2 regions of the Nocardiopsis sp. KDC1DS13DA1 genome follow, and region 2 is predicted to be linked to the other one. Evidence: predicted binding sites of a transcription regulator. Region 2 holds the regulator's gene; the other holds the start of a gene.

Region 1 (5,850 bases), on a different contig from region 2:
TCGTCACCGGCGAGAGCGGGATGGGCCACATCGCGCTGACCTCTACCAAGCCCGCGCAGATCCGCGGGTACTTCAACAACGTCTTCGACGCCCGGCTCACCGACTACATCGACGAGACCATCAGCGGCGCCAAGCTCAAGATCCGCTTCCTGCGCGTCAACGAGCGCCACCACTCCATCGCCGTCGCCGCCACACAGGGCCTGGCCCTGGACCCCATCCGCACCCGTGTCCAGCACCTCAACATCCAGGTGGCCGAACTCGACGACCTGGCGCACAGCTACGAGCGGGTGTGCGAACTCGGCTTCGACATGGCCCTGGCCGTGGGCCAGCACACCAACGACAAGGAACTCTCCTACTACGCCCAGACCCCCTCGGGGTTCGAGTGGGAGGTGGGCTGGGCCCCCATCGTGATCGACGAGGACACCTGGGAGCCCACCACCCACCAGGGGATCAGCATCTGGGGGCACAAGCCGGTCGGCCAGACCATCACCGACAAGCTCGAACAGTTCCGCCGGGGCGCCCTCTCCCTGGCCCACCGCGAGGACACCGTTCCGCAGCTCAGCGGGACGGGCCTCCCCGACGACTGATCCGGTTCCCTGGGCCCCGGAGCACACATCCGCCCAGGGCCGCCACCGCCCGCCTCCCCTCTGCCATGCCCGTGGGAGGGGGCTTGACGGTGTCCCCCAGCGGTGTGGCTTTTCCCGCCCTCTCCTCATGGATGAGCGTCGTTGGCGTCCGCCGGATGGGCGTCCCGCCGCCACCTTCGGTGGCTTTGGTGCCGGACGCGATAGAGGCCGTTGGCATGTGCTGGGATCGCCTCCCGTCACACCAGTGCCTTCATCACACCCGGCACGAAGGATGTCTCGTAGCGAGTGAGACCGAGACAGTGGTGTGTGCCAGGATCGCCCCCCTCTGTGCCCGGTCTCCCGCCGCCGCCAGGTGTCGGGCGACCGGGCGCCAGGTCGAGGGGCCCGCGGACGGACTGTGCACGAGGGCGAAGGTCGGTCGCATGGTGGCCATCCTGTCGCCCGCGCCCCCGCGGGCGCGACCGTCTCGGCCGACAGTAGAACACCCGGCCTCGCACACGCCCGCGCGCCGTCGCGCTACCGGCGTTCGACCTTTCGCGCGGGAGAGGGCCGCGCCTCGGCACGCCGTGTCCGTGTCAGCCGCGGGTCCGGACGTAGCGTTGGGCGACCTGGCACCGGAACGGGTCACCGTCGAGATAGATCTCGCGCGGCGATCCGGACGGGCGGCGCGCGTGGCGCGTCGCGGCGTCGCGGACCGCGTCGAACGCGCGCAGGATGGTGGGGAACTGGACCTCGCCGTAGGCCACGTCGACGAACAGCTCGGATCCGGCGGGTTCGACGCCGTCCGCGCCCGATCGGTCGGTGACGGGCACGCGCACCTCCACGGGCCCGTCCGACTCCCAGCTCACCTCGCCGTGGTAGACCACGACCAGGGGCCGCGGCCGGTCCGGCGCCGCACCGGCCCGCTGCGAGAGCGCGGCCGCGGCGCGCTCGATGTGCAGGGGCAGGTCCGCGGCGGTCGTACGCACCGTCCGCGAGACGAACGGCTGCTCCGGAACGTCGCGACTCGACACCTCCGGAGTGTCCTGCGCGGATGCCGACCCGTCCTGGAGGAGACCGACGGCGAGGCTGTCGAGCAGCGCGACCGCGCGCTCGTGCGCACGGACCGCGTCGGTGCGGTACGCGTCCAGGAGCTCGCGCCGCTCGTCGGCGGTGGCGTCCAGGATCGCGCCGATGCGCTCCAGCGGCATGCCCACGCGGCGCAGCAACGCGATCGTGCGGGCGCGCTCCGCCTGCGACGGGCGGTAGTGCCGGTATCCCGTGTACGCGTCGACGGCGTCGGGCAGGAGCAGCCCGCGCCGCTCGTACAGGCGCAGCGCCTTGGGGGAGAGCCACGTGAGTCGGCTGAACTCCCCGATCGACAGCCTCGCGTCGGTGTCGCTCATTTCAGCAAGTATGCGACCTCGACGGCCCACCTGCTCCGATCCGGTTCGGACTGCGGGTCGGTGAGGAACTGCTCGGTGCGCGCGTGCCAGTGGATGCTGTCGGCCCGCTCGTCGATCGCCAGTTCCAGACCCTGCACCTGCGCCCACTCCCACATGTCCTGGTGGGTCCGGGCGAGCACGTCCGGGCCGCCCTGCGGGCGCGCGAGAAGGTAGCGGCCGGCCGGGATCGTTCCGGTGGTGAACCCGTCGCCGATCTCCAGGCACGCCGGTACGGGGACGCAGACCGTGATGTCCATCGGGTCCGCGGCCGTCTTCAGGCGGTGGTACTGGTAGATCGGCCCGCCCCGCGGAATCCCGCCCGCCTCGGCCAGGGCGCCGTAGATCCGCGGGACGTGGGCGTTCACCAGGTCCCAGTGCGCGAGTTCGGCGGTCATCGAGACGCCGACCCAGGGGCGCTCGGCCCGCTGCTCGACGGTGAATGCGCTCATCGTCTTCCTCGTGGTCGCCACCCGTGGTTCGGGTGGGTCAGGACCAGCCGACACCTTCCCCCAGGGGCAGGGTCAAGCCGGACCGCCGGGAGACGATCTCGCCGGTCATCACGCCTGGCGCGGGGCGTAGCGGTCCAGCAGCTCCAGGGCGGTGCGCAGCTCCGCGGCCCTGGCGGTCCGACCGGCCGCCTCGTAGCCCTCCAGCGCGCCGCGGAGCTCGTCGCTCTCGGCCCGGACGATCAGGGTGATGTCGGCCTCGGACAGTTCGCGGCGGGGCACGTCCCGGGCGAGGCCGGTGGCGGGCTGTGCCGGGCCGTGGTCGTCGGCCGGGACGGCCTCGGCGTTGTCGATGGCGGCCAGTACGGCCCGCAGGGTCGAGGCGCTGGCCCGGTCCCGGTCCCGCATGGCCTGTCGGAGGTCTCGTCTGAGCATGGCGCGAACTGACATGGCCCCGATGCTAGGGGCGGGTGACACCCGCCTCAACCGATTAATCCGGTGGCCCCGGACCGCCCGCGCCGACGGCCGTGCGGGGTGATCGCTGAGGGCGAACACGTGGATGGGAAGATAATCGGACTCCTTTTTATTGAGTCTGTTTAACTCAACTAGGAGGATTCATGAGTGAGACTCCCGCCAGCGTGACCTTCCCGGTGCTTCCCCTCGACGACGACGTCGTCCTGCCGGGCATGGTCGTACCTGTCGACATGACCGAACCCGAGGTGCGCGCGGCCGTCGACGCCGCGCAGGCCGTCGCGCGGTCGGGCGGTCACCGTGACTCCGCGAAGGGGCCCGAGGTCCTGATCGTGCCGCGGGTGGACGGCTCCTACGCGGCCGTGGGCACCGTCGGCATCGTCGAACAGGTCGGACGCACCCCCGAGGGAACCCCCGCGGCCGTGCTCCGAGGCACGGCCCGGGCCCGCGTCGGCAGCGGAACGACCGGCCCCGGCGCGGCGCTGTGGGTGCTGGCCACCGTGCACACCGAGCCGCAGGGCGAGTACCCGGGCAGGGTGCTGGAGGCGGCCCGCGAGTACAAGTCGCTGCTCACCACCTACCTGCACAAGCGCGGATCCTGGCAGGTCCTGGACGGCGTGCAGCAGATCACCGACCCCAGCTGGCTCGCGGACCGGGGCGGCTACTCGCCGTTCCTGAACGCCGGGCGCAAGCTCGAACTGCTGGAGACCTACGACGTCCTCGACCGCCTGCACCTGCTCACCGAGTGGACCCGTGAGTACCTCGCGGAGCTGGACGTCACCGAGAGCATCGACCGCGACGTCCAGGAGGGCGTCGACAAGCAGCAGCGCGAGTTCCTGCTGCGGCGGCAGCTGGAGGCCATCCGCAAGGAGCTCAACGAGCTCGACGGCCGCCCCGGCAGCGAGGAGGACGACTACCGGGCGCGGGTGGAGGAGGCCGACCTGCCCGACCACGTCCGCAGGGCCGCGCTGGACGAGGTCGACAAGCTGGAGCGGGCCGGAGACTCCTCGCCGGAGTCCGGGTGGATCCGCACCTGGCTGGACACCGTCCTGGACATGCCGTGGAACGAGCGCACCGAGGACGCCTACGACATCGCCGGGGCCCGCGAGGTCCTGGACGCCGACCACACGGGCCTGACGGACGTCAAGGAGCGGATCACCGAGTACCTGGCCGTGCGCAAGCGCCGCGCGGACCGGGGACTGGGCGTCATCGGCGGGCGCCGCAGCGGCGCCGTGCTCGCCCTGGTCGGCCCGCCTGGGGTCGGAAAGACCTCGTTGGGTGAGTCGGTCGCGCGCGCCATGGGACGGAAGTTCACCCGCGTGGCGCTCGGCGGCGTGCGGGACGAGGCCGAGATCCGCGGCCACCGCCGCACCTACGTGGGCGCCCTGCCCGGGCGGATCGTCCGGGCGATCCGGGAGTCCGGTTCGATGAACCCGGTGGTGCTCCTGGACGAGATCGACAAGGTCGGCTCCGACTTCCGCGGCGACCCCACGGCGGCGCTGCTGGAGGTGCTGGACCCGGCGCAGAACCACACGTTCCGCGACCACTACCTGGAGGTCGACCTCGACCTCTCGGACGTGGTGTTCCTGGCCACCGCCAACGCCCTGGACACGATCCCCGGCCCGCTGCTGGACCGGATGGAGCTGGTGGAGCTGGACGGCTACACCGAGGACGAGAAGGTCGCGATCGCCCGCGACCACCTGCTGCGCAGGCAGGTCGAACGCGCCGGGCTGGTCTCCGACGACGGTGTGCCGGAGGTGGAGGTCACCGAGGACGCGCTGCGGTCGCTGGCCGCGGAGTACACCCGCGAGGCCGGTGTGCGCGGCCTGGAACGCACCATCTCCCGCATCCTGCGCAAGGTGGCCTCGGCCGCGGCCCTGGGAGAGCGGGAGGTGCCGGTCCGGGTGGAGGCCGAGGACCTGCGCGGTTACCTGGGACGGCCGAGGCACACGCCGGAGTCGGCGAGCCGGACCTCGGTTCCGGGCGTGGCCACCGGTCTGGCGGTGACCGGGGCCGGGGGAGACGTCCTGTTCGTGGAGGCGTCGCTGGCCGACCCCGAGTCCGGGGCGGGCGGGCTGACGCTGACCGGCCAGCTCGGCGACGTGATGAGCGAGTCGGCGCAGATCGCCCTGTCCTACCTGCGCGCCCGGGGCGCCGAACTGGAGCTGCCGGTGGGCGACCTCAAGGACCGCGGTGTCCACCTGCACGTTCCGGCGGGCGCGGTTCCCAAGGACGGGCCCAGCGCGGGCGTCACCATGACGACCGCCCTGGCCTCGCTGCTGTCGGGGCGGCCCGCGCGCGCGGACGTGGCGATGACCGGTGAGGTCTCGCTGACCGGCCGGGTGCTGCCGATCGGCGGCGTCAAGCAGAAGCTGCTGGCGGCGCACCGGGCGGGGATCACCACGGTCCTGATCCCCGAGCGCAACGAGCCCGACCTGGACGACGTTCCGGAGGAGGTGCTGGAGCAGCTGACCGTGCACGCGGTCGGCGACGTGCGCCGGGTGCTGGAGCTGGCGCTGGAACCCGCTCACCCCTCGCCCGCCGCCACCGGCGGGGACGCGTCGCGTTCGGTCCGGGTCTGACCGGGAGCCGCCGCGGCCCGACCCGTGATCCCGCCGCCCCGCGGGCCCCGAAGCCGGGACCCGCGGGGCGGCTCCTTCCGTGGACGCGCCCGCCGTCCGCGTCACGGTGCCGCCCGCGGCCCGGCGCGGCGGCCGGTGCGCCGGACCGGACCCCTCACCCGGCCGGTGACCGCCCCGGCAGGTCGGGGACGAGTGCGGCCAGGGCCGCCCGGGTGGACCCGGCGCCGGTGTGCGCAACGGCCCGCATGCCGACCGCCCGGGCGCCCAGCACGTTGGGTTCGGCGTCGTCGACGAACACCACGCGGTCGGCGGGCAGACCGAGCCGGTCGAGGGTCAGCTC
Region 2 (5,850 bases):
AGGCCGAGGTCCGCAACAACGCCGAGTCCCTCGTCTACCAGACCGAGAAGGTCATCAAGGACAACGAGGACAAGATCCCGGCGGACGTGCGCTCCGAGACCGAGTCGGCCGTCGCCGAGCTGAAGACCGCCCTGGAGGGCACGGACGTCGAGGCGATCCGCACCGCGAGCGAGAAGGTCGCGCTGGCCAGCCAGAAGATCGGCTCCGCCATCTACAGCCAGGGCCAGGAGGGTGCCGCCGACGGCGCCGAGCAGACCGCCTCGGGCTCCGCCGACGACGCCGACGTCGTGGACGCCGAGATCGTCGACGAGGACAACGGCAAGGGCACCCAGTCCTGACGCCGGGACCGGGTGACGAGTCGAGGAAGGAGGGCGCGTCCCAGATGGCGCAGTCGGACAAGACCAACGGCTCCGGCGAGGGTGAGGAGCACCAGGGTCCGGTGATCCGCGACAACCGCCGGATCGACCCGGAGACGGGGCAGGTCCGCGACCCGAAGGCCGCCGAGGCCACCGCGGAGGACGGGGAGGCCGAGGAGACCATCGAGGTCCCGGACACCCCGGAGACCGTGGTGACCGAGGCGATCAACGCGGACGAGCGGGTCGTCGAGCTCACCAACGACATCAAGCGGGTGCAGGCGGAGTACGCCAACTACCGCAAGCGCGTCGAGCGCGACCGCGTGGCCGTCCGCGAGGTCGCCACCGCCCAGGTCGTCGGCGAACTCCTGCCGATCCTGGACGACATCGGCCGTGCCCGCGAGCACGACGAGCTCAACGGGGGCTTCAAGGCGGTCGGCGAGTCCCTGGAGGCCGTGGCGGCCAAGCTGGGCCTGGAGCGGTACGCCGAGTCGGGTGACGAGTTCGACCCGAACCTGCACGAGGCGCTCACGCTGGTCCCGGCACCCGACATCTCCGTCCAGACGGTGATCGAGGTGTTCCAGCCGGGGTACCGCATCGGTGAGAGGATCCTCCGCCCGGCCCGCGTGGTCGTCGGAGACCCCGTCGAGGGCGCCGAGTCGGCCGCCTCCTCCGACGGGGACACCGGCTCCGCCGACGGCGAGGCCGACGCCTCCTCCGGCGGGGGCGGGGAGACGGACGGCGGGTAACGGGTTCGCCCGTGGGCCGGCTCCGGTCGTGCCCACCGCCCCGGCGGTGGGTACGACCGGAGAGGCCAGCCCCGGCTCCGCCCGGAGACGGGGCACGTGTAAGCATCGGACGCAACCGGCACCAGCGGGAGAAGGCACCAGTCGATGAGCACCAAGGACTACCTGGAGAAGGACTACTACAAGGTCCTCGGAGTCTCAAAGACCGCCTCTAAGGACGAGATCAAGCAGTCCTACCGCAAGCTCGCCCGGGAGAACCACCCCGACGCGAACACCGACGACCCCAAGGCCGAGGAGCGCTTCAAGGAGATCTCCGAGGCCTACAACGTCCTGTCGGACGACAAACGCCGCAAGGAGTACGACGAGGCGCGCTCGCTGTTCGGCGGGTCCTACCGGCCCGGCGGCGGCGCCGGACCCGGCGGGTTCGACATGGGCGACCTGTTCGGCCAGGGCCCCGGGGGCGGCGGCGGGGCGTCCGGCGGCGAGCGGCTGAGCGACCTGTTCGGGGGCCTGTTCGGGAACCGCGGCCGCGGCGGCGGGGCCACCCGCAGCAGGCGCGGCTCCGACGTGGAGACCGAGACCACACTGAGCTTCCGCGAGGCGGCCGAGGGGGTCACGCGCTCCTTCCGCCTGGCCAGCGACACCCCGTGTCCCACCTGCAAGGGCACCGGCGCCAAGGCGGGCACGGCCCCGCGGATGTGCCCGAAGTGCTCCGGCACCGGGCACGAGAACACCAACCTGGGCGGCTTCTCACTGTCCGAGCCGTGCAGTGAGTGCAAGGGCCGCGGCCTGGTCGTGGACGACCCCTGCGCCGACTGCCACGGCAGCGGGCGCGGCAGGAGCACCCGCACCATCCAGACCCGGATCCCCGGCGGCGTGACCGACGGACAGCGGATCCGCATCAAGGGCAAGGGCGCCCCGGGCGAGCACGGCGGCCCGGCGGGCGACCTGTACGTCGTCGTCCACGTGAAGGAGCACGCGGTGTTCGGTCGGAGCGGCGACAACATCACCATCACCGTGCCGGTGACCTTCCCCGAGGCCGTGCTCGGAGCGGACGTGCGCGTCCCGACGCTGGGCGGCCTCCCGGTGACCGTGAAGGTCCCGCCGGGCACCCCGAACGGGCGCACGCTCCGGGTCCGCGGCAAGGGGGCCACGCGCAAGGACGGCACCACGGGCGACATGCTCGTGACGATCGAGGTCACCGTTCCGACGAACGTCAGCGGCGACGCCCGCGAGGCGCTGGAGAAGTTCCGTGCCGCGACGACCGACCACGACCCGCGCGAAGGACTCGAGGCGCGGGCGAAGGGTGCGTGAACGACGTGAACGACTCCTTCGGCGCTGACGCTCCGGTCTACGTGATCTCGGTGGCGGCGGAGCTGGCCGGAATGCATCCCCAGACCCTGCGGCAGTACGACCGGCTGGGGATCGTGTCGCCGGGCCGGGCCTCCGGCCGTGGGCGTCGCTACTCCATGCGCGACGTGCAGCTGCTGCGCGAGGTGCAGCGTCTGTCGCAGGAGGAGGGCATCAACCTCGCCGGGATCAAGCGGATCCTGGAGTTGGAGCACGAGGTGGAGCAGCTTCGGGAGCAGGTGTTCCACCTGGCCAACGAGCTGGAGGCGGCGCGGCGGGCGGTGGCCCGGCGCGGCCGTCCCACCCCGGCCGAGGGCGGGGGGACGCGCGGGGAGCTGGTGCGCCGCACGCGCGTGACGATCTTCAACACGGCCGAGCGGCCGGAGGACGAGAGCGCCCGGGACACCGGCCCCGGGCGGGGCGGCCCGGGGGCGGGCCGCGACGGGAAACAGGACTGACGGGGCTCCGGTGCGGCTGGACGGGGGCGCGGTCGGCCATGGCATGTCACCCAGGGTGACAGTACTGGTGAAAGGAGTCACCGGAGATGAACTACAAGCTCACGAAGAAGAGCCAGGAGGCTCTGTCCGTGGCCGTCCGGCGCGCGACCTCGGACGGTAGTCCGGAGGTGGACCCGCTCCACCTGTTGGCCGCGCTGCTGGACCAGGCGGAGGGGGTGACCCGCCCGCTGCTCAAGGAGGTGGGGGCCAACCCCGACACGCTCAAGGACCGCGTCGAGGCGGCGATCGACGCCCTGCCGAAGGCGGCCGGGTCGACGGTCAGCTCACCGAACTCCTCCCGCCAGCTGATCGTGTCGATCAACACCGCGGCCAAGCGCGCCCAGCAGCTGGAGGACGAGTACGTCTCCACCGAGCACCTGCTCGTGGGCCTGGCGACGGACGGCGGCGAGGCCAGGCGGCTGCTCGACGAGGTCGGCGCCACCCCGGACGCGCTCCTGGACGCGTTCGAGCGGGTGCGCGGGTCGGCGAAGGTGACCTCGGAGAACCCCGAGGACACCTACCAGGCGCTGGAGAAGTTCGGCGTCGACCTGACCGAGCGGGCCCGCGAGGGCAAGGTGGACCCGGTGATCGGCCGCGACGGCGAGATCCGGCGGGTCATCCAGGTGCTCAGCCGCCGGACGAAGAACAACCCGGTCCTCATCGGCGAGCCCGGCGTGGGCAAGACCGCGGTCGTGGAGGGGCTGGCCCAGCGGATCGTGGCCGGTGACGTGCCGCAGTCGCTCGTGGGCAAGCGGCTGGTGAGCCTGGACCTGTCCGCGATGGTGGCGGGCGCCAAGTACCGCGGTGAGTTCGAGGAGCGGCTCAAGGCGGTGCTCTCGGAGATCAAGGAGTCCGAGGGCCAGGTCATCACGTTCATCGACGAGCTGCACACCATGGTCGGCGCCGGTGCGGCCGAGGGCGCCATGGACGCGGGCAACATGCTCAAGCCCATGCTGGCGCGCGGCGAGTTGCGCATGGTGGGCGCCACGACACTGGACGAGTACCGGGAGCGGATCGAGAAGGACCCCGCCCTGGAGCGGCGGTTCCAGCAGGTCATGGTGGGTGAGCCGTCGGCCGCCGACACGATCGCCATCCTGCGCGGGCTCAAGGGGCGCTACGAGGCGCACCACAAGGTGCAGATCGCCGACGCCGCCCTGGTGGCCGCCGCGACCCTGTCCGACCGGTACATCACCGCGCGCTTCCTGCCGGACAAGGCGATCGACCTGATCGACGAGGCGGCGTCCCGGCTGCGGATGGAGATCGACTCCAGCCCGGTGGAGATCGACGAGCTCCAGCGCACCGTCGACCGGCTGAAGATGGAGGAGATGGCGCTCTCCAAGGAGTCGGACCAGGCCAGCATCCAGCGCCTGGAGCGGCTGCGCGCCGACCTGGCCGACCGGCAGGAGCAGCTCAACGCGCTCGTCGCCCGGTGGGAGCAGGAGAAGGCGGGGCTCAACCGGGTCGGTGAGCTGAAGGGGCAGCTGGACGACCTGCGCACCCGCGCCGAGCTGGCCGAGCGCGAGGGGGACTTCGCGCAGGCGTCCCGGCTGATGTACGGGGACATCCCGCAGTTGGAGAAGCAGATCGAGGAGGCCTCCAGCGCGGAGGAGGAGGCGGCCAGCTCCGGTGTGGACACGATGGTCAAGGACGAGGTCGGCGCGGACGAGGTCGCGGACGTCGTCTCCTCGTGGACCGGCATCCCCGTGGGACGGCTCATGGAGGGGGAGACCTCCAAGCTGCTGCGCATGGAGGAGGAGCTGGGTGCCCGGCTGATCGGCCAGAAGGACGCCGTGACCGCGGTGTCGGACGCGGTACGGCGCGCCCGGGCCGGGATCTCCGACCCGGACCGGCCCACCGGTTCGTTCCTGTTCCTGGGCCCGACGGGTGTGGGCAAGACCGAGCTGGCCAAGGCGCTGGCGGAGTTCCTGTTCGACGACGAACGCGCGATCGTGCGCATCGACATGAGCGAGTACTCGGAGAAGCACTCCGTCTCGCGGCTGGTCGGGGCGCCCCCCGGCTACGTGGGGTACGAGGAGGGCGGCCAGCTCACCGAGGCGGTGCGGCGCCGGCCCTACACCGTGGTGCTGTTGGACGAGGTCGAGAAGGCGCACCTGGAGGTGTTCGACACGCTGCTCCAGGTGCTGGACGACGGTCGCCTGACCGACGGCCAGGGCCGCCACGTCGACTTCCGCAACACCATTCTCATCCTCACCTCCAACCTGGGGTCGCAGTTCCTGGTGGACCAGTCGCTGGAGGAGGAACAGCGCCGGGAACGCGTGATGAACGTGGTGCGGTCGACCTTCAAGCCGGAGTTCCTCAACCGGCTGGACGACGTGATCATGTTCGACGCGCTGTCCACGGAGGACCTGGCGAGGATCGTCGACCTCCAGGTGGAGAAGCTGCGGCGGCGGCTGGCCGACCGGCGCCTGGAGCTGGACGTGACGCCGGAGGCCCGCGAGTGGCTCGCGCTGACCGGCTTCGACCCGAACTACGGCGCGCGCCCGCTGCGCCGTCTGGTGCAGTCCTCGATCGGCGACCCGCTGGCGCGGGAGCTGCTGTCGGGCGAGCTGGCCGAGGGGGACACGGTCGCGGTGGACGTCGACGACGCCGCGGACCGGCTGCTCGTGACCCCGCAGCGGGCGCAGGAGCCCGCGGTCTGACCGGATCCCTCCCCAAGGGGCGGCTCCTCCGGGAGCCGCCCCTTTTCCGTGTGGGCAGGGCATCCGGAGGCATCACGGATCCACGAGCCCGGAATCCGGGCGCGGCCTCAGTCCTCCGACGACCCGAGCCGCCGTGCCGTCAGCCCGAAGGCCACCGACGTCGCCGCCTGCACGGCCAGGCACACCCCGAAGGCGCCCGGGTACGACAGCTCCGGCAGAACCCCGGTGTAGGCGCCGCCGTAGA

What was found. Region 2 encodes HspR, which represses chaperone genes until heat shock. Its sites were predicted from a motif close to ANTTGAGTCNNNNNGACTCAANT; they were not measured.
Region 1: a site for HspR is predicted at 3,042-3,064, ahead of lon (endopeptidase La). Genes of this name have one in related genera too.

What each region holds. Positions count from the first base shown of each region.
Region 1 covers NZ_JBVMUY010000039.1:36,743-42,592, forward strand. Annotated here, with positions in the region: gene ACTVAJ_RS25355 (VOC family protein) at 1-587, shown strand, start outside; gene ACTVAJ_RS25360 (MerR family transcriptional regulator) at 1,163-1,972, opposite strand; gene ACTVAJ_RS25365 (GyrI-like domain-containing protein) at 1,969-2,460, opposite strand; gene ACTVAJ_RS25370 (GatB/YqeY domain-containing protein) at 2,569-2,907, opposite strand; gene lon (endopeptidase La) at 3,075-5,510, shown strand; gene ACTVAJ_RS25380 (HAD family hydrolase) at 5,665-5,850, opposite strand, start outside.
Region 2 covers NZ_JBVMUY010000040.1:139,083-144,932, reverse strand. Annotated here, with positions in the region: partial or broken gene ACTVAJ_RS26150 (Hsp70 family protein) at 1-338, shown strand, start outside; gene grpE (nucleotide exchange factor GrpE) at 383-1,102, shown strand; gene dnaJ (molecular chaperone DnaJ) at 1,247-2,413, shown strand; gene ACTVAJ_RS26135 (heat shock protein transcriptional repressor HspR) at 2,410-2,907, shown strand; gene clpB (ATP-dependent chaperone ClpB) at 2,994-5,606, shown strand; gene ACTVAJ_RS26125 (MFS transporter) at 5,714-5,850, opposite strand, start outside.